One region of the Streptomyces sp. NPDC090108 genome, then DNA from elsewhere that is predicted to be linked to it. Evidence: riboswitches for the same ligand, from Rfam matches in the RefSeq annotation. Region 1 holds a riboswitch; each other region holds the start of a gene.

What was found. A riboswitch is a leader RNA that binds a small molecule or an ion and turns the genes downstream of it on or off. The one in region 1 is predicted to bind cyclic di-AMP.
Positions count from the first base shown of each region.
Region 2: it holds a riboswitch for cyclic di-AMP, as region 1 does, so the genes downstream of both, ACIPRD_RS28255 (M23 family metallopeptidase) here and ACIPRD_RS15730 (M23 family metallopeptidase) in region 1, are expected to answer to the same signal.
Region 3: it holds a riboswitch for cyclic di-AMP, as region 1 does, so the genes downstream of both, ACIPRD_RS04880 (transglycosylase SLT domain-containing protein) here and ACIPRD_RS15730 (M23 family metallopeptidase) in region 1, are expected to answer to the same signal.
Region 4: it holds a riboswitch for cyclic di-AMP, as region 1 does, so the genes downstream of both, ACIPRD_RS04055 (C40 family peptidase) here and ACIPRD_RS15730 (M23 family metallopeptidase) in region 1, are expected to answer to the same signal.

Region 1 covers NZ_JBIVDQ010000004.1:143,103-147,306, reverse strand. The annotation lists gene ACIPRD_RS15740 (HPr family phosphocarrier protein) at 179-460, shown strand; gene ACIPRD_RS15735 (GntR family transcriptional regulator) at 715-1,410, opposite strand; gene ACIPRD_RS15730 (M23 family metallopeptidase) at 1,681-2,412, opposite strand; cyclic di-AMP (ydaO/yuaA leader) riboswitch at 2,425-2,588, opposite strand; gene ACIPRD_RS15725 (pitrilysin family protein) at 2,876-4,204, opposite strand, start outside.
Region 2 covers NZ_JBIVDQ010000009.1:17,916-22,119, forward strand. The annotation lists gene ACIPRD_RS28245 (PrsW family intramembrane metalloprotease) at 1-65, shown strand, start outside; gene ACIPRD_RS28250 (aldo/keto reductase) at 90-1,037, opposite strand; gene ACIPRD_RS28255 (M23 family metallopeptidase) at 1,243-2,283, opposite strand; cyclic di-AMP (ydaO/yuaA leader) riboswitch at 2,291-2,461, opposite strand; tRNA gene ACIPRD_RS28260 (tRNA-Met) at 2,776-2,849, opposite strand; gene ACIPRD_RS28265 (dihydrofolate reductase family protein) at 2,993-4,126, opposite strand; partial or broken gene ACIPRD_RS28270 (MarR family winged helix-turn-helix transcriptional regulator) at 4,196-4,204, shown strand, end outside.
Region 3 covers NZ_JBIVDQ010000001.1:1,097,626-1,101,829, reverse strand. The annotation lists gene ACIPRD_RS04890 (ATP-grasp domain-containing protein) at 1-687, shown strand, start outside; gene ACIPRD_RS04885 (HAD family hydrolase) at 822-1,646, shown strand; gene ACIPRD_RS04880 (transglycosylase SLT domain-containing protein) at 1,744-2,235, opposite strand; cyclic di-AMP (ydaO/yuaA leader) riboswitch at 2,239-2,478, opposite strand; gene ACIPRD_RS04875 (polyprenyl synthetase family protein) at 3,029-4,039, shown strand.
Region 4 covers NZ_JBIVDQ010000001.1:925,897-930,100, reverse strand. The annotation lists gene ACIPRD_RS04060 (hypothetical protein) at 3-356, shown strand; gene ACIPRD_RS04055 (C40 family peptidase) at 432-1,640, opposite strand; cyclic di-AMP (ydaO/yuaA leader) riboswitch at 1,648-1,820, opposite strand; gene pcrA (DNA helicase PcrA) at 2,082-4,204, shown strand, end outside.

The DNA.
Region 1 (4,204 bases):
AGGTTACGGCTCGCCCACGACAACATCACGGAACGCTTCATGAGGGACCATGGAAGACACGCTCGGGCCGAGGCCGCGGTCCGACGACACGCCGGGGCGGGGTGGGTGACCGCCTCCGGCGCGCTGCACGATATGGAAATCTGGTCTAGACAACCCTGTGACTGAAGGGCAGCATCACATGGCTGAGCGCCGCGTCAACGTCGGCTGGGCCGAGGGCCTTCACGCCCGCCCCGCTTCCATCTTCGTCCGGGCCGCCACGGCCTCAGGCGTCCCGGTCACGATCGCCAGGACCGGCGGCACGCCGGTCAACGCGGCCTCCATGCTGGCCGTTCTGGGCCTGGGTGCCCAGGGAGGCGAGGAGATCGTCCTCACCTCCGAGGCCGAGGGCGCGGACGCCGCCCTGGACCGGCTGGCCAAACTGGTCGCCGAGGGCCTGGAGGAACTGCCCGAGACGGTCTGAGCTCCGGGCCGCTCCCGGAGACCGGGGCGTCTCGGTCCCGGGCCTCGCGACGGCCTCGGTTCCAGGCCGATTCCTGGCCGATTCCGGATTTCCGGACGAGGCCGGTTCCGAGTGGCTTCTGGAAGCCGCGTCACCCTTTTCGAGGGGGCGCGGCTTCCGCGTTTCCCGGACCCGTCCGGAGGAATTCACGGCACACGGAATCAGGCGTCGGAAATGCCGCTCCGAACGCCTCCCTTTTGTATACGGCTCGCGTGTTAATTCCGGAGACTCGGCATGTTTACGGGATGTTGCGGGTTCCTCACACGCTCCGCGCGGTCGCCGTTCGCGGGGAAGCGGAGGCGGTGCGCGAGGGTCGCCCGCTCGGTGTGCAGCGCCGTGAGCGCCCGTGCGCGCTCGCTGTCGCCGCGCGCCACCGCGTCCACGATGGCGCCGTGCTCCGTCCAGGACTCCACGGGGCTGAGCGGCGCCTCCACCACGTACATCCAGGCGATCTTGTGCCGCAGCTGAGTGAGCACCGAGGTCAGCGAGTGGCTGCCACAGGCCTGGGCGAGCGTGACGTGGAACCAGCCGCCCAGCGAGCGCAGATCCTCGCTGCTGCCCCGGCGCGCCCGCTCCTGACCCAGCCTGACCAGGCCGCGGAGCACCTTCAGATGGGCCTCGGTGCGCCGCTGGGCGGCCCGGGCGGCACCGAGCGGCTCCAGCAGCAGGCGCATCTCCAGCAGGTCGGCGGCCTCCTGTTCGGTCGGCTCGGCCACACAGGCGCCCGCATGCCGCCGGGTCACCACGAAGCCCTCCGCCTCCAGGGTGCGCAGGGCCTCGCGGACCGGGACGCGGGAGACGCCGTAGCGGCGGGCGATGACCTCCTCGGTCAGCCGGCTGCCGCGCTCGTGGACACCGGAGACGATGTCGTCCCGGATCGCCGTGCACACCGAATGTGCGGGAATTCGCATGCCCGACCTCCGTCTCGATCCCCGGGAAACGTCGACGATGGACGCGTTGTTCCGTGACTCTATGGCAATGAGCCGGAATTTCCGACGGCGGACCGGATTCCAGGGATATTTTTTGGACAGCGGGCGCGGAAGGTGCGGAAGCCGTTCACAGAACGGCGAAAGCCCCGGCCGGACGGGCCGGGGCCTCGGAACGCCGTACGGAAACCGCCGCGGGACCCGCGGGAAGCGGGCGGGGAGGGCGGGGGCCGTACGGGAGTCGCGCGGGCGTCGTCAGACGTCCAGGCCGTGCTCTCGGAGGTAGGCGACGGGGTCCACGTCCGAGCCGTACTCCGGCGTCGTACGGGCCTCGAAGTGCAGGTGCGGGCCGGTGACGTTGCCGGTCGCGCCGGACAGGCCGATCCGCTCGCCCGGGGTGACCCGCTGTCCCGGGGTGACCCCGATGGACGACAGGTGGCCGTACTGGGTGTACATGCCGTCGGCCATCCGGATCACGATCTGGTTGCCGTAGGCGCCGCCCCAGCCGGTGGAGACGACCGTGCCGGCGCCGGCCGCGTGGACGGTCGTGCCGCTCGCGGCGTGGAAGTCGATGCCGGTGTGCGAACCGGAGGACCACAGGGAGCCGCCGGTCTTGTAGCCCGTGGAGACGTACGAGCCGGAGATCGGGAGGACGAAGGCGTTCAGGCGCTTGCGCTCGGCCTCGCGGGCGGCGCGGGCCTCGGCCTCGCGCTCCTTCGCGGCCTTCTCCGCGGCCGCCTTCTTGTCGGCCGCGGCCTTCTGGGCGTCCGCCTGCGCGTCGATCTCCGCGGCGAGGGTGTCGTTGACGGTGATCACCGGGGTGAGGCCGGTCCGCTCGACGGAGTTCTCCGCGGCGAGGGCCGGGGACGCCGCGAGGGTGCCGACGACACCGGTGGTGGTGAGGGCCGCGATGCCGGCCGCGTGAGCGGTGGTGCGCTTGACCCGGCCGGGCTTGCGATGCTTCCCGGTGGCGCACATGAACGCCATGGAGTGGCTGGTCCTTTCCTTCCCTCTCGCCTACCGGGTTAGCTGACGGGTTCGGAGCAGGAAGGTCTCCTACGGGCACCCTCGCTCGCGCGCGGGCATCCGATTCACCCCAGGGACGTGGTTGGGTCCCCGGCTCCCCTGGCTCGCGCCGTACGGGGACTCGGCGATGGCTGTCCGGTGCCGCGGGCGCGGCGTGGTGCCTGACGAACAGCCCGGATGACGCTAAAGGGGGCGGCTCGGGATCCTCAAACGGATCCGGGCTTTTGTAGCGCATCCCACAGGGCAGACGGGCAACACCCGTACCAATCCGGACATCTGGGGGTGAGGGGGAGCCCGAGCCGGCGGGGCCCCGGGAACGGCGTGGGGACCTGACGACCCGTCGGTCCTCAGATCCCCACACTCGCACGTGTGCGCCGTACGGCTGTTCGCCGGCGGCCGGCCGGGCGCGGCCGTTCTCCCGCCTCTACTCGGCGGCCACCACCGTGACTTCGCCGATGCCGAGCGCCTCGACGGGCTCCTTGATCTCGGCCGCGTCGCCGACGAGGACGGTCACCAGGCGGTTCTCCGGGAAGGCGTTGACGACCGCGGCGGTCGCCTCGACCGTGCCGGTGGCGGCGAGCCGACGGTACAGCTCGGCCTGGAAGTCGTCGGGCAGGTGCTGCTCGACCTGGTCCGCGAACGTGCTCGCGACGGCGGCGGCGGTCTCGTACTTCAGCGGCGCGACACCGACGAGGTTCTGCACGGCGACGTCCCTCTCGGCGTCCGTCAGGCCCTCCGCGGCCAGCGTCCGCAGCACCTTCCACAGGTCGTCGAGCGCGGGGCCGGTGTTGGGCGTGTCGACGGAACCGCTGATGGCGAGCATCGCGATGCCGGGAGCGCCGTCGGGGGTGGCGGGCGCGGAGCGCAGGACCTGCCCGAAGGCGCGCACGCCGTAGGTGTAGCCCTTCTCCTCGCGCAGGACGCGGTCCAGGCGGGAGGTGAGGGTGCCGCCGAGGCAGTAGGTGCCGAGCACCTGCGCGGGCCACACGCGGTCGTGCCGGTCGGCGCCGACGCGGCCGATGAGCAGCTGCGTCTGGACGGCTCCGGGCCGGTCGACGATGACGACACGGCCGGTGTCGTCGGCGGTCACCGACGGCACGGGCCGGGGCGTGCCCGGGGTGCCGGTCCAGGCGCCCAGGGTGTCGGCGAGCAGGGCGTCCAGATCGCTGCCGTCGAGGTCACCGACGACGACCACGGTGGCCGTCGAGGGGCGCACGTGGCGGTCGTAGAAGGCGCGTACGGCCGCGGCGTCGATCTTCTCGACGGTGTCCTCGGTGCCCTGGCGGGGGCGGGACATGCGCGAGGTCGCCGGGAACAGCTCCTTGGAGAGCTCCTTGGCGGCCCGGCGGGAGGGGTTCGCCAGCTCGTGCGGGATCTCGTCCAGGCGGTTGCGGACCAGCCGCTCGACCTCGCTCTCGGCGAAGGCGGGCGCGCGCAGGGCGTCGGCGAGCAGGGCCAGGCCCTTGGCCAGGCGGGAGGCCGGGACCTCCAGGCTGAGCCGGACACCGGGGTGGTCGGCGTGCGCGTCGAGCGTGGCGCCGGCCCGTTCCAGTTCGGCGGCGAACTCCTCGGCGGAGTGCTTGTCGGTGCCCTCGGAGAAGGCCCGCGCCATGATCGTGCCGACGCCGTCCAGGCCGGCCGGTTCGGCGTCCAGGGGGGCGTCCAGCAGCACCTCGACGGCCACGACCTGCTGGCCGGGGCGGTGGGAGCGCAGGACGGTCAGGCCGTTGTCCAGGGTGCCGCGCTCGGGAGC
Region 2 (4,204 bases), on a different contig from region 1:
GCTACCCGGCGGGGTACGGCTACCCGGCCGCGCCCGATCCCGCGTTCAACCCGTACCGGTCGTAGCCGCGCGGGGCTCCCGGATCCGGGTCAGGCCGACGCGTCGGTCAGCCGGGCCAGTTCCGCGTCGGTGAGGCGCAGCCCGGCCATGCCGAGCAGGGCCGGGAGCTGGTCGGCCGTACGGGCCGAGGCGATGGGCGCGGTGACCGTCGGCTGGGCGGCGAGCCAGGCCAGGGCGACCGTGGCGGCCGGGACCTGGCGGTCGGCGGCGATCTCGTCCAGGGCGGTGAGGACCTGCCGGCCGCGCGCGGACTCCAGGTGCTTGGCGGCCGAGCCGGCGCGGGCGCTGTCGACCGTCGTACCGGGGCGGTACTTGCCGGTGAGGAACCCGGAGGCCAGGGAGAAGTAGGGGACGGCGGACAGCCCCTCGCGCAGGGCGAGGTCCTGCAGCGGGCCCTCGTAGGTGTCGCGGGAGACCAGGTTGTAGTGGGGCTGGAGGGCGACGTAGCGGGCGAGGCCCTCGCGGTCGGAGAAGTCCAGCGATTCCTGGAGACGCTCGGGGCCGATGTTGGAGGCGGCGATGTGCCGGACCTTGCCCGCCTTCACCAGTTCGTCGAGAGCGCTGATGATCTCCTCGACCGGAATCTCGGGCTGGTCGAAGTGGGTGTAGTAGAGATCGATGTGGTCGGTGCCCAGACGGCGCAGGGACGCGTCGGCGGCGGCCTTGATGTTGGCCGCGGACAGACCCTTGTACTCGGGGTGCTGGCTGACCTTGGTGGCGACGACGATCCGGTCGCGGTTGCCGCGGGAGGCCAGCCACCTGCCGAGGATCGTCTCCGACTCGCCGCCGGTGTTGCCCTCGGCCCACGCCGAGTAGCTGTCGGCGGTGTCGACGAAGTTGCCGCCCGCAGCGGCGTAGGCGTCGAGGACGGCGAAGGAGGTCGCCTCGTCGGCGGTCCAGCCGAAGACGTTGCCGCCGAGGGCCAGGGGGAAGACCTCGAGGTCGGAGGAGCCGAGCTTGCGCAGAGAAGCAGTCATGTTCCTTCTCAACGGTCCCTCCGGCACCACCCATTCCTGGTTCCCGGGAAGAAGGTGTGAAGCCAGGGGCCCGTGGGACGGTGGTGACGGGTGGGGTCCGTGCGGATCCCTCGGTGTCACGCGGGTCGCGGTGCGCGCGGAAAAGGCCCGGCCCCGTCCTGTCGGGTGACGGACGGGGCCGGGCCGGGTGCCGGTGCGGCGCGGGTCAGGGGTTCAGCCCGTTGCCCCGCAGCCACGCCATCGGGTCGATGCCGGTCGCCTGGCCCCCGGGGTGGACCTCCAGGTGCAGGTGCGGGCCGGTGACGTTGCCGGTGGCGCCGACGCGGCCGATGACCTCGCCGGTGCTGACCTTCTGGCCGACGGAGACGTTCAGCGAGGACTGGTGGCAGAACCACAGCTCGGTGCCGTCGTCGAGGGTCAGGACGGTGCGGTAGCCATAGGCGCCCGCCCAGCCGGCCTGCGTGACGGTGCCGCTTTGGATGGCCTTGACCAGGGTGCCGGTGGGCGCGGCGAAGTCGAGGCCCGTGTGGTAGCCGGAGGACCACATCGAACCGGCCTCGCCGAAGGTCGAGGTGATCGTGTACGACGGGACCGGCAGGGCGAACTGCTTGGCCAGCTTCGCCAGGCGCTCCGCCTCGGCCTGCTTCTTCGCGTCGGCCTCGGCGTCCGCCTTGGCGGTGACCGCCTTGGCCGCGGCCTCCTTCTCCGCCTTGGCCGCCGCGTCGGCGCTCTGCTTCTCGGCGGCGGCGACGGCGGCCGCGGTGGCCCGGATGTCGGCCTTGCTCTGCTGCTTCTCGGCCTGGGCCATGATCCGGCTGCGCAGGGCCTCGCCCGCGTCGCCGTCCTGGCCGCTGCTGTCCGAGGAGGCGCCGACCTGGCTCAGCGAGGCGGTCTCGGCCTGGTGGGTGTCGGAGGAGCCGCCGTCGAAGAGGGATCCGACGGACGACACGGACAGGTCCGGCACGGAGAGGGAGACCGGCGGCTTGCCGGTGTTGGCGCTGGCCATGCCGCCCGCGCCGACGGCGGCGATGACACCGACACCGAGGACGGTGGAGCTGCGGGCGAGTCCGCCCCCGCGCTGCTTGGCGACGCGGTGCCGGCCGCGCACCGGGGAGACGGACTCCTCGGTGGGGTTCCACTCCTCCCAGGGGCCCTCGTCGACGCGCGGACCGCCGTAGCCGAAGGTCTCGGGGTCACGCTGGGCCGGTATGAACGGGGCTTCCGGGGCAGGGGGGTTGGACGCCACGCGGGCGCGCTCCTTTCCTTCCTCCGCCTACCGGGTTAGCTGACGGGTTCGGAGCAGGAAGGTCTCCTACGCGCGTATACCTATGCGTGGAACTGATGCGGTTCACGTAGGTATTCGCGTGATTCACCCCAGGGTGGTGGTTCCCCGGTTCCCTCACGGGATTCGGCACATGCGCACGGCGCCGCCTCGGTTGACGGCTGGGACGACCGCGCTGCGTTATCGAACGTTAATAGACCCGCGTACCGGATTCCAAGCCGTTCCACTTGATCGTTAAGGCCATACGCAGTGGACGTAAGCCCCCAGGAGCGCCGAAAAAGGGGCGAGTTGACCGGCCATCAGGAGTCACACGGGTTTTGATGGTGACTCAGGGGGAACGCGGATGGCTTTCGCGCGCTCACCGAGGGTGATACGGGAAATGCGGCGGAACCGCACGGGGAACGGAAAAGACTCAGGGCCGGAATCCGTTTCCGGATTCCGGCCCTGAGTCTTCAGTAGCGGGGACAGGATTTGAACCTGCGACCTCTGGGTTATGAGCCCAGCGAGCTACCGAGCTGCTCCACCCCGCGTCGTTGTGTCTCAAGCATACGTCATGTTCGGGGTGCGATGCACATCCGTTCCGGGTGACGTGGGTCGCTCCGCTCCGGAGGCCTTCCCGGCGGCCGGAGCGGAGGGTGTGCGGGCGGGCCCCGGCGCGCGGGGCCCGGGCCCCTCAGCCCGCCAGGTGCGCGTTCGGCGCCTTCGCCAGAGCCTCGTACTCCGGCAGCAGGACGACGTCCGCGCCCGCGTCCGCCAGGACGCCGGCGCCGTCGGCCGACGCAACGAAGGTGTCCGGCTCGCGCCAGGCCGTGACCACCCGGCGCACGCCGGACCGCAGGATCAGCTCCGCGCACGGGGCGGGCCGGGAGGCGCGGCGGGAGCAGGGCTCCAGGCTGCTGTAGACGGTGGCACCGGCCAGCCGCGGATCGGCGGGGCCGACCTTGGCGAGAGCCGCCTCCTCGGCGTGGGCGACGGGGTCGCCGCCCTCGCGCGAGTGGCCGCGCGCCAGCTCGGTCCCGTCGGCGGCGACCACCACCGCGCCGACGCTGAAGGCCGTGTCCGACGGGGGGCACAGGGCGGCCAGCTCGCAGGCGGTGCGCAGCCAGTGCCGGTCGGCGGCGGCGGGCAGCGGGCCGGTGCCGGGCGCGGTGGGCTCGTACCGCATGAGGACGACGTCCTCGATCCGGCGGCTGTCGGTCAGCCTCAGCCGTCCGGCCTGGTAGGCCCCCGGCCCGAACAGACGCGGGGCCTGCTCATCGCCGACGAACAGCGGGGCGACCACCAGCTGGAGCTCGTCGGCGAGGCCCTGCTGGAGGAGCTGGGTGTGCACGGTGCCGCCGCCCTCCACCATGAGGCGCCGTACGCCCCGGACGTCGTGCAGGTGCTCCAGCAGGGCGCGCCAGTCGAGGGCGGCGCCGAGGGAGACGACGTCGGCGGTCGCGCCGAGGAGTCCGGCGGCCCGCCCGGCGCCCCGGTCGGTGGTGCAGACGAGCTTCTCGCCGCCGGTGTGCCAGAAGTGGGCGGCGGGGTCGAGGTCGCCGGTGGCGGTGACCGTGACCTTCAGCGGGTACTCCGGCCCGCCCCCGGCGACCCGGGCCGCGCGGCGCGCCGGGTCGTTGACGAGGAGCCTGGGGTTGTCGGCGCGGATGGTCCCGGCGCCGATCAGGATGGCGTCGACCGAGGCCCGCACCTCGTCCACCCGGTCGAAGTCGGCGGGGCTGGACAGCAGGAGCCGTTCGGGGCCGGTGTCGTCCAGATAGCCGTCGAGGGAGACGGCGGCGGACAGCAGGACGTACGGGTACGGCATCGGCGCGCTCCCTCGGGGAGACCCACACGGAGTCTTGGTTCAAGTTTGAAACAAACCTACACTGGCGGCATGACGACC
Region 3 (4,204 bases), on a different contig from region 1:
ACCACCCGTGAGGGTCTGCTCTCCCTCGCCCGCGACTGGGGCGAGCAGCCCGGAGTGATCCTCCAGGAGTACCTGCCGAGGGAGGAGGCGGAGGACTGGATCGTGCACGCCTGCTTCGACGCGGACTCCAGCCCGCTCGCCCTCTTCACCGGCGTCAAGGTCCGCTCCTGGCCCCCGCACGCGGGCATGACGGCGAACGCGTACGTCGTCGACAACCCGGAACTCGCCGATCTCGCCGCGCGCTTCATCAAGGAGATCGGCTTCAGCGGCATCGTCGACCTCGACCTGCGCTTCGACCGGCGCGACGGACAGTACAAACTCCTCGACTTCAACCCGCGCATGGGCGCCCAGTTCCGGCTCTTCGAGAGCGGGTCGGGCGTGGACGTCGTACGCGCCATGCACCTGAACCTCACCGGCCGCCCGGTTCCGGAGGGCGAGCAGCGCTCCGGCCACCGCTACGTCGTGGAGAACATCGACCTGCCCGCCCTCCTCGCCTACCGCCGCAGCGGCTACACGACGCCGCACGCGCCGGCCCGGGCGAGCGGGACCGAGCTGGCCTGGCTCGCGGGCGACGACCCGATGCCGTTCCTCACCATGCTCGCCCGCTTCGTGCGTCCGGGCGCGCAGCATCTGTACCAGCTGTGGCGCACCAACCGCCGCGGCAGCACCGGCCCGGCCCCGAAGTAGCCGGGGCCGCCGGCCGGGGGACGTGGCGCGCGCCGCGGGCGGGTACCCCGCGAGCCTCGCCCGGCATCCCCCGGCGCACAAGTGCCCGTGCAGCAGGGTGAGTCGGGGAGTCGCGCGGTCCGTATTCTCTGATCATGGCCGCACCTCTCCCGTACTCACTGATCGCCACCGATTTGGACGGGACGCTGCTGCGCGGCGACGACACCGTCTCCGACCGGTCGCTCGACGCGCTCGAACAGGCGTCGCGGGCCGGCGCCCGCCATCTGGTGGTCACGGGCCGCCCGGCCCCGCGGGTACGGCCGCTGCTGGACCTGCTCGGCTGCACCGGGCTCGCCGTCTGCGGGCAGGGCGCGCAGGTGTACGACGCGGGCGCCGGCCGTCTGCTGTGGTCGGTGCGCCTGGACCGGGACCTGGCCGAGACGGCGCTCGGCAAGATCGAGGCCGAGGTGGGGCAGGTGCACGTGGCCGTCGACCAGGACGGTGTGGACGGCCTCACGCTGATCGAGCCGGGCTACCGGATGCCGCACCCGACCCTGCCCGCCGTGCGGGTCGGCCGCCGCGACGACCTCTGGTGCGAGCCCATCAGCAAGGTCCTGCTGCGCCATCCCACGCTGTCCGACGACGAGTTGGCGGCGGCGGCCCGCTCGGTCGTCGGCTCGCTGGCGACGGTCACCATGTCGGGACCCGGGACGGTCGAGCTCCAGCCGTGCGGGATCACCAAGGCGACCGGTCTGGCCATGGCCGCCGAGCACCTCGGCCTCGGCCGGGCCGGCACCCTGGCCTTCGGCGACATGCCCAACGACATCCCGATGTTCGACTGGGCGGCCCGCGGCGTCGCCATGGCCGACGCGCACCCTCAGCTGAAGGCGGTGGCGGACGAGGTCACCCTCTCGAACGAGGACGACGGCATCGCGGTGGTGCTGGAGCGCGTCTTCGGCTTCCGCGCCACCGTCCTCTGAGCGGCACCCCGCGCCGGGACGACGCGAAGGGGTGCCCCTCGGATCCACCGGCTGGATCCGAGGGGCACCCCTTCGTTCACCCGTCCTCGCGGACGGCTCAGTACGCGCCGAAGACGTTGTCGATCGAGCCGTAGCGCGCGGCGGCGTAGTTGCACGCGGCGGTGATGTTCGCGACCGGGTCGTAGGGGTCGAACGAGGTGCCGGCCACGTGGTAGGCGCGGAAGGTCGGGTCGATGACCTGGAGCAGGCCCTTGGACGGGGTGCCCTTGACCGCGTTGGAGTCCCAGAGGTTGATGGCGAGGGGGTTGCCCGAGGACTCGCGCATGATGTTGCGGTGGATGCCGTCGTAGGTGCCCGGGATGCCCTTCTGGGCCATGATCGCGAGCGACTCGCGGATCCAGCCGTCCAGGTTGTTCGGGTAACCGGCCGGGGTGGTGGCCGGCGTGGTGGCGGCCGCGGGGGTGGCGGCGGAGGCGCTGGTGGTGCCCAGGAGGGTCAGCGCGAGGGCGGCGGCACCGGTGCCGGCGACGGCGAGGGTGCGGGCGATACGGGCCGTACGGGCACGGCGGGGCTGAGCGGCAGCAGGCATGGGGACGTTCCTCTCCGCCGCCTGCGAGGTGAGCTGTCGGGTTCGGGCGGGGAGGTGCCCGGCCACGCCCGGTGATTCCCCCAGGCCCGTCGGGCGCTGGGAGAGGCGTGGCTTCACCCCGAGCCGGTCCGTACGGCATGTGCCGTCCGTCCCGGCGGACTTACCTGGTTCCCCCGCTCCTGCCGTACGAATGCTTCATCGGTGGGTGATGCCGGGCGCGGCAGGATTCGGCGTTCGCCCGACGGCCCGGAACGTATGCGAGAGCACATGTCCGGAACAAGTGTCGGAATCACACAACGTGCCAGTTGACCTTGATCTGTACCAATTGAGGCACTTGATCCTTTGCGATCGCCAACCCTCAACTGGCCGGGCGGGCAAGGTGCCACCGGCGTGGACGAGGGGCTCGCGGGGGCGGCTCGCCGGGTGGGGGCGCGTGACCCAACTCACGAAGTGTCAAAATGCGCAAAAACAGACAAGGGGGATTAGGTGGATTAAGTCTGTTTGGGGCCATTCGGGGGTGTCGGTCCCCTTCCGGGCGGAACCTCTGGGGTGGCGCCCTTCGTTGGCGTGTGTGGAGGTGCGACGGTGGGTGCATCTTCCCGTTAAGTCGATAAATGTCCGTTCTTATTACCTGATCGCGAACACGCCGGTTGTGATCCGATACCTCCCGGGCTGGACCGGTGGGTGCTATCGGTGATCGAAAGAGGACCGGATACGCTGACTCGAGTGGTGGCAGCGACCTATCGACAAACCGCATGAGCGCCAGCAGACACCTGCAGACAGGAGACTCCTCGTGACCGTCACCGGGCCGTTCGGGCTGAGCGTGCGGGACCAGGCTCTGGAGGCCGATGTCCAGGTCGGACTGGCGGCTGTCGAAGAAGGCCTGCTCGAGGCCACCAAGAGCGAGGTCCCGTTCATCACGGGAGCCTCCCAGCATCTCGTGCGGGCCGGCGGCAAGCGGTTCCGGCCCCTGCTCGTGCTGCTCGCCGCGCAGTTCGGCGACAAGCACGCGCCGCGCATCGTGCCGTCGGCCGTCGTCGTGGAGCTGACCCACCTGGCCACGCTGTACCACGACGACGTCATGGACGAGGCGGCCGTGCGCCGCGGCGTCGACAGCGCCAACTCCCGCTGGGGCAACTCCGTCGCGGTCCTCACCGGCGACTTCCTCTTCGCCCGCGCCACGCAGATACTGGCCGACCTCGGCCCCGAGGCCGTACGCGTCCAGGCCCTCGCCTTCGAGCGGCTGGTCACCGGTCAGATACTGGAGACCGCGGGTCCGATGGACGGCCGCGACCCGGTCGAGCACTACCTGGACGTGCTCGCGGGCAAGACGGGCTCGCTGGTGGCCGTCTCCTGCCGGTTCGGCGCGATGATGTCCGGCGCCGACGAGACGGTCGTCGACGTGCTCACCCAGTACGGGGAGCGGCTCGGCGTCGCCTTCCAGCTCGCCGACGACTTCCTGGACATCGCCTCCGACTCCCACGAGTCCGGCAAGACCCCGGGCACCGACCTGCGCGAGGGCATCCCGACGCTGCCGGTCCTCCGGCTGCGCGAGCGGGCCGCGCGTCTCGGCCTGCCCGAGGACATCGCGCTGTGCGAGCTGCTCGACTCCGACCTCAGCGACGACGCCCGGCACGCGGAGGCGCTGACCGCGCTGCGCGCGCACCCCGCGCTGGAGCAGGCCCGCCGGGACACCATCCGGTACGCGGAGGAGGCCCGCGCCGCGCTGGCCCCGCTGCGCGAGTGCAGCGCCAAGGCCGCGCTGCTCGAACTGTGCGACGCGGTGGTCCACCGGGCCGGCTAGCACCCCGTCGGACAGCCCGCCACCCGGAGCGCCGGGTCGCGCGCCGTCCGCTCCGCCGGACAGACATGAGGGCGGTGTCCCCGCACGACCCCTACGGGTCGGGTGGAGGCACCGCCCTCCGGCGTCATACCGCAGGTGTACGCGCAGTTGCCTCCGAGGTCTGAC
Region 4 (4,204 bases), on a different contig from region 1:
TCATGGACGTACTCATCCATCTCTTCGTCGGCCTGCACATCATCGGCATCGCCGCGCTGCTCGGCGGCTTCCTCACCCAGATGAAGGCGATGGGCCGGGGCACGGCCCGCTTCGTCCCGGGAATGCTGCACGGCGCGTTCACCATGCTGGTCACGGGCGTGATCCTGGTCGGCCTCAACGAGGCCCAGGGGCACCACGTCAACTCCATCAAGATCGGCGTGAAGCTCGCCCTGCTGATCGTGATCCTCGGGCTGGTCTACGTGAAGCGCGACGACGAACAGGTCGACAAGCGCCTCTTCGGGCTGGTCGGCGCGCTGACCGTGGCCAACATCTTCATCGCCGTGCTGTGGACGTGACGTAGCGCGGGCCCGTGCCGGCCCGGCCGTGCAGGCCGGTGCCGGCACGGCCGACGGCCACGCCGGTCAGGCCGGTCAGGCCGGGCGTACGACGCTGTGGACGACCGTGCCGGGGTCGTACCGGACCGGGGCCTCCTGGACGTACTCGCCCGGACGCGGGGCGTGGATCATCATCCCGTCCCCCAGGCAGAGCCCCACGTGGCTGCCGTCGTCGTGGAGGAAGACCAGATCGCCCGCGCGGGCGTCGGCGACGGGGACCGGAGTGCCCGCGGCGGCCTGTTCGTGCAGGCCGCGCGGGATGGTGACGCCCGCGGCCTTCCAGGCGGCCTGGGTGAGACCGGAGCAGTCGTACGAGCCGGGCCCGCTCGCACCCCAGACGTACGGCTTGCCGATCTGGGCGCGCGCGAACGCGACCGCCTTCTCCGCCTTGGTCCACGCGGACGCGGGCGCGACGGCGGGGGGTACGGCTGCGGCGACGGCGGCGGGTTGAGCGGCGGGCTCCTGGGCGCTGTCCTGCCATGCGGTGGGGGGCGCCTGCTCCGGGCCGGCGGCCGTGAACCCGCTGAGCAGCCCGCGCGCGGAGAGGAGCTTGCGCTGGACGGCGTTCTTGGCGGCGCTCGGGTCGTACGCGGACGGGGCCGCCGTCTCCACGACGGGAGCGGCCGCCGGAGCCGCCGCCGGAGGCGCCATCGGCGCGTTCACCTGTGCGGTCGCCGCCGCTGCGGCCGGGCCGGCGTGCGGCTCCTGGACGGCCGGCGTGCCGGGAGCAGGATGCGGTGCGTACAGAGCCTGGGACACCTGAGGCGCCTGAGACATCTGAGGCACCTGCGATGCCTGAGGCACCTGTGATGCCTGCGGCGCCGGCGTGTTCCGCGCGTTCTCCTGCCGCTTGCGCACGGTGGAGGCCAGCCGGTCCATGAGGCGGCTCTGGTGGAAGTAGTCCTGGGGGTGGTCCTGCGGGCTCTCCTGCGCCGCGGGGCTCTCCTGCTGCGGGGAGTCGGTCCGGGCGCGCTGCCTGGCGCCCCACTCCCGTCCGCCGCGCTCCCGGGCGGGCCGGTCCTTGCCGTCCTCCTGGCGTTCGGACGCCGACTCCGCCCTGCGGTAGAAGTCGTCGATCTTCCTCTCGATCTCCTCCGCGCTCGGCCTGCCGTCGGCGGCGGCCGCGGCGGGCTCGGCCGTCTGGGACAGGACGGCCACGGAGGTGAGTGCCGCGGTGGCGAGGGCGGGGGCACGGAGACCGGTTCCGTTCGTGCCCGCGGGGTGCGGCTTGCGGTGCGACGCCAAGGGAGGCGACTCCTTCCAACGTGCCGCCTACCGGGTTAGCTGTCGGGTTCGGGCGGGTGGTTCGGAAGGGTTGCCCTACGGCCTTCTCCCAGCGGGATGTGGGCCGATTCACCCCAGATCGGTGTGGGTCCCCGGCTCCGGCTGCCCTGCGGGGCGTACGGGACTCGGCGGAGGCCGCGCGGCCCGGCGACGTTCGCCGGAAGGGGTCGTGCGGCCTGCTCGCAACTTAGCCAACTCGTGTGTCTCGTGTGAAGGTTGCTGTGCCATATGTCCGATACATTTTCGTGACCTGAGGGCGAGATCACATGCTCGTGACGGGATGATTCCGCAGGGTGAGGGGTACGCGGGCCCGCGCGGCGGGTTGATCAACTCTGCGCGGAACCGGCCATGTTCCCGGGGTGGCGGCCGGTTGTCGGTGCGGCGCCCTAGACTCGTAGAGCGATGAGCAGCCTCTTTGACGACAGCTTCCTGGCGGACCTCCAGGCCCCTCGCGGCCGCGACGAGGAACTCCCGCCGCCGCCCGAGGACGATCACGCTCCGGAGCCGCTTCCGGACGATCTGTTCGGCGGGAAGTTCGACCTGCCGCCGGACCGGGACGCCCACTACCGCGACGGCGCCCCGCGCCCCGCGCTCGACGCGGCGGCCCTCCTCGACGGGCTGAACGAGAACCAGCGTGCGGCGGTCGTCCACGCCGGCTCGCCCCTGCTCATCGTCGCCGGCGCCGGCTCGGGCAAGACCCGTGTGCTCACCCACCGCATCGCCCACCTGCTGGGCGAGCGGCATGTGCACCCGGGGCAGATCCTCGCGATCACCTTCACCAACAAGGCCGCGGGCGAGATGAAGGAGCGCGTCGAGCAGCTCGTCGGGCCGCGCGCGAACGCCATGTGGGTCATGACCTTCCACAGCGCGTGCGTGCGCATCCTGCGGCGCGAGTCGAAGCGGCTCGGCTTCACCTCGTCGTTCTCGATCTACGACGCCGCCGACAGCAAGCGCCTGATGGCCCTGGTCTGCCGCGACCTGGACCTCGACCCCAAGCGCTTCCCTCCGAAGGCCTTCAGCGCCAAGATCAGCAACCTGAAGAACGAGCTGATCGACGAGGAGGACTTCGCCACCCAGGCCGCCGACGGCTTCGAGAAGACCCTCGCCCAGGCCTACGCGCTCTACCAGTCGCGCCTGCGCGAGGCCAACGCGCTCGACTTCGACGACCTGATCATGACCACGGTCAACCTGCTGCGCGCCTTCCCGGACGTCGCCGAGCACTACCGCCGCCGCTTCCGCCACGTCCTGGTCGACGAGTACCAGGACACCAACCACGCCCAGTACGCCCTCGTGCGCGAACTGGTCGGCTCCGGCGTGCCCGCCGCCGGGGACAACGGGATGCCGCACGCCGAGGCGGACCTCCCGCCCGCCGAGCTGTGCGTCGTGGGTGACGCGGACCAGTCGATCTACGCCTTCCGCGGCGCGACCATCCGCAACATCCTTCAGTTCGAGGAGGACTACCCGAACGCGACGACGATCCTGCTGGAGCAGAACTACCGCTCCACGCAGACCATCCTCACCGCCGCCAACGCGGTCATCGAGCGCAACGAGTCCCGCCGCCCCAAGAACCTGTGGACCAACGCCGGACAGGGCGCGGGCATCACCGGCTACGTCGCCGACACCGAGCACGACGAGGCCCAGTTCGTGGCCGACGAGATAGACCGCCTCACGGACGCGGGCGACGCGAAGGCCGGGGACGTCGCCGTCTTCTACCGCACCAACGCCCAGTCCCGTGTCTTCGAAGAGGTCTTCATCCGCGTCGGCCTGCCCTACAAGGTCGTCGGCGGTGTCCGCTTCTATGAGCGCAAGGAGGTCCGGGACGTCCTGGCCTACCTGCGTGTCCTCGCCAACCCCGAGGACTCGGTCCCGCTGCGCCGCATCCTCAACGTCCCCAAGCGGGGCATCGGCGAGCGCGCCGAGGCGATGATCGACGCCCTCTCCCAGCGCGAGAGGATCAGCTTCCCGCAGGCGCTGAAGCGCGTCGACGAGGCGTACGGCATGGCCGCGCGCTCCACCAACGCGGTCAAGCGGTTCAACACGCTGATGGAGGACCTGCGCACGATCGTGGAGTCCGGCGCCGGACCCGCCACCGTCCTCGAAGCCGTCCTCGAACGCACCGGCTACCTGGCCGAGTTGCAGGCGTCCACCGACCCGCAGGACGAGACCCGCATCGAGAACCTCCAGGAACTCGCCGCCGTCGCGCTGGAGTTCGAGCAGGAGCGCGAGGAGAGCGAGGAACAGGGCACGCTCTCGGACTTCCTGGAGAAGGTGGCCCTGGTCGCCGACTCCGACCAGATCCCCGACGATGAGGACGGCGACGGCGTCATCACCCTGATGACCCTGCACACCGCCAAGGGCCTGGAGTTCCCGGTCGTCTTCCTGACCGGCATGGAGGACGGCGTCTTCCCGCACATGCGCTCCCTCAACCAGACCAAGGAGCTGGAGGAGGAGCGCCGCCTGGCCTACGTCGGCATCACCCGCGCGCGCGAGCGGCTCTACCTCACGCGGGCCGCGCTGCGCAGCGC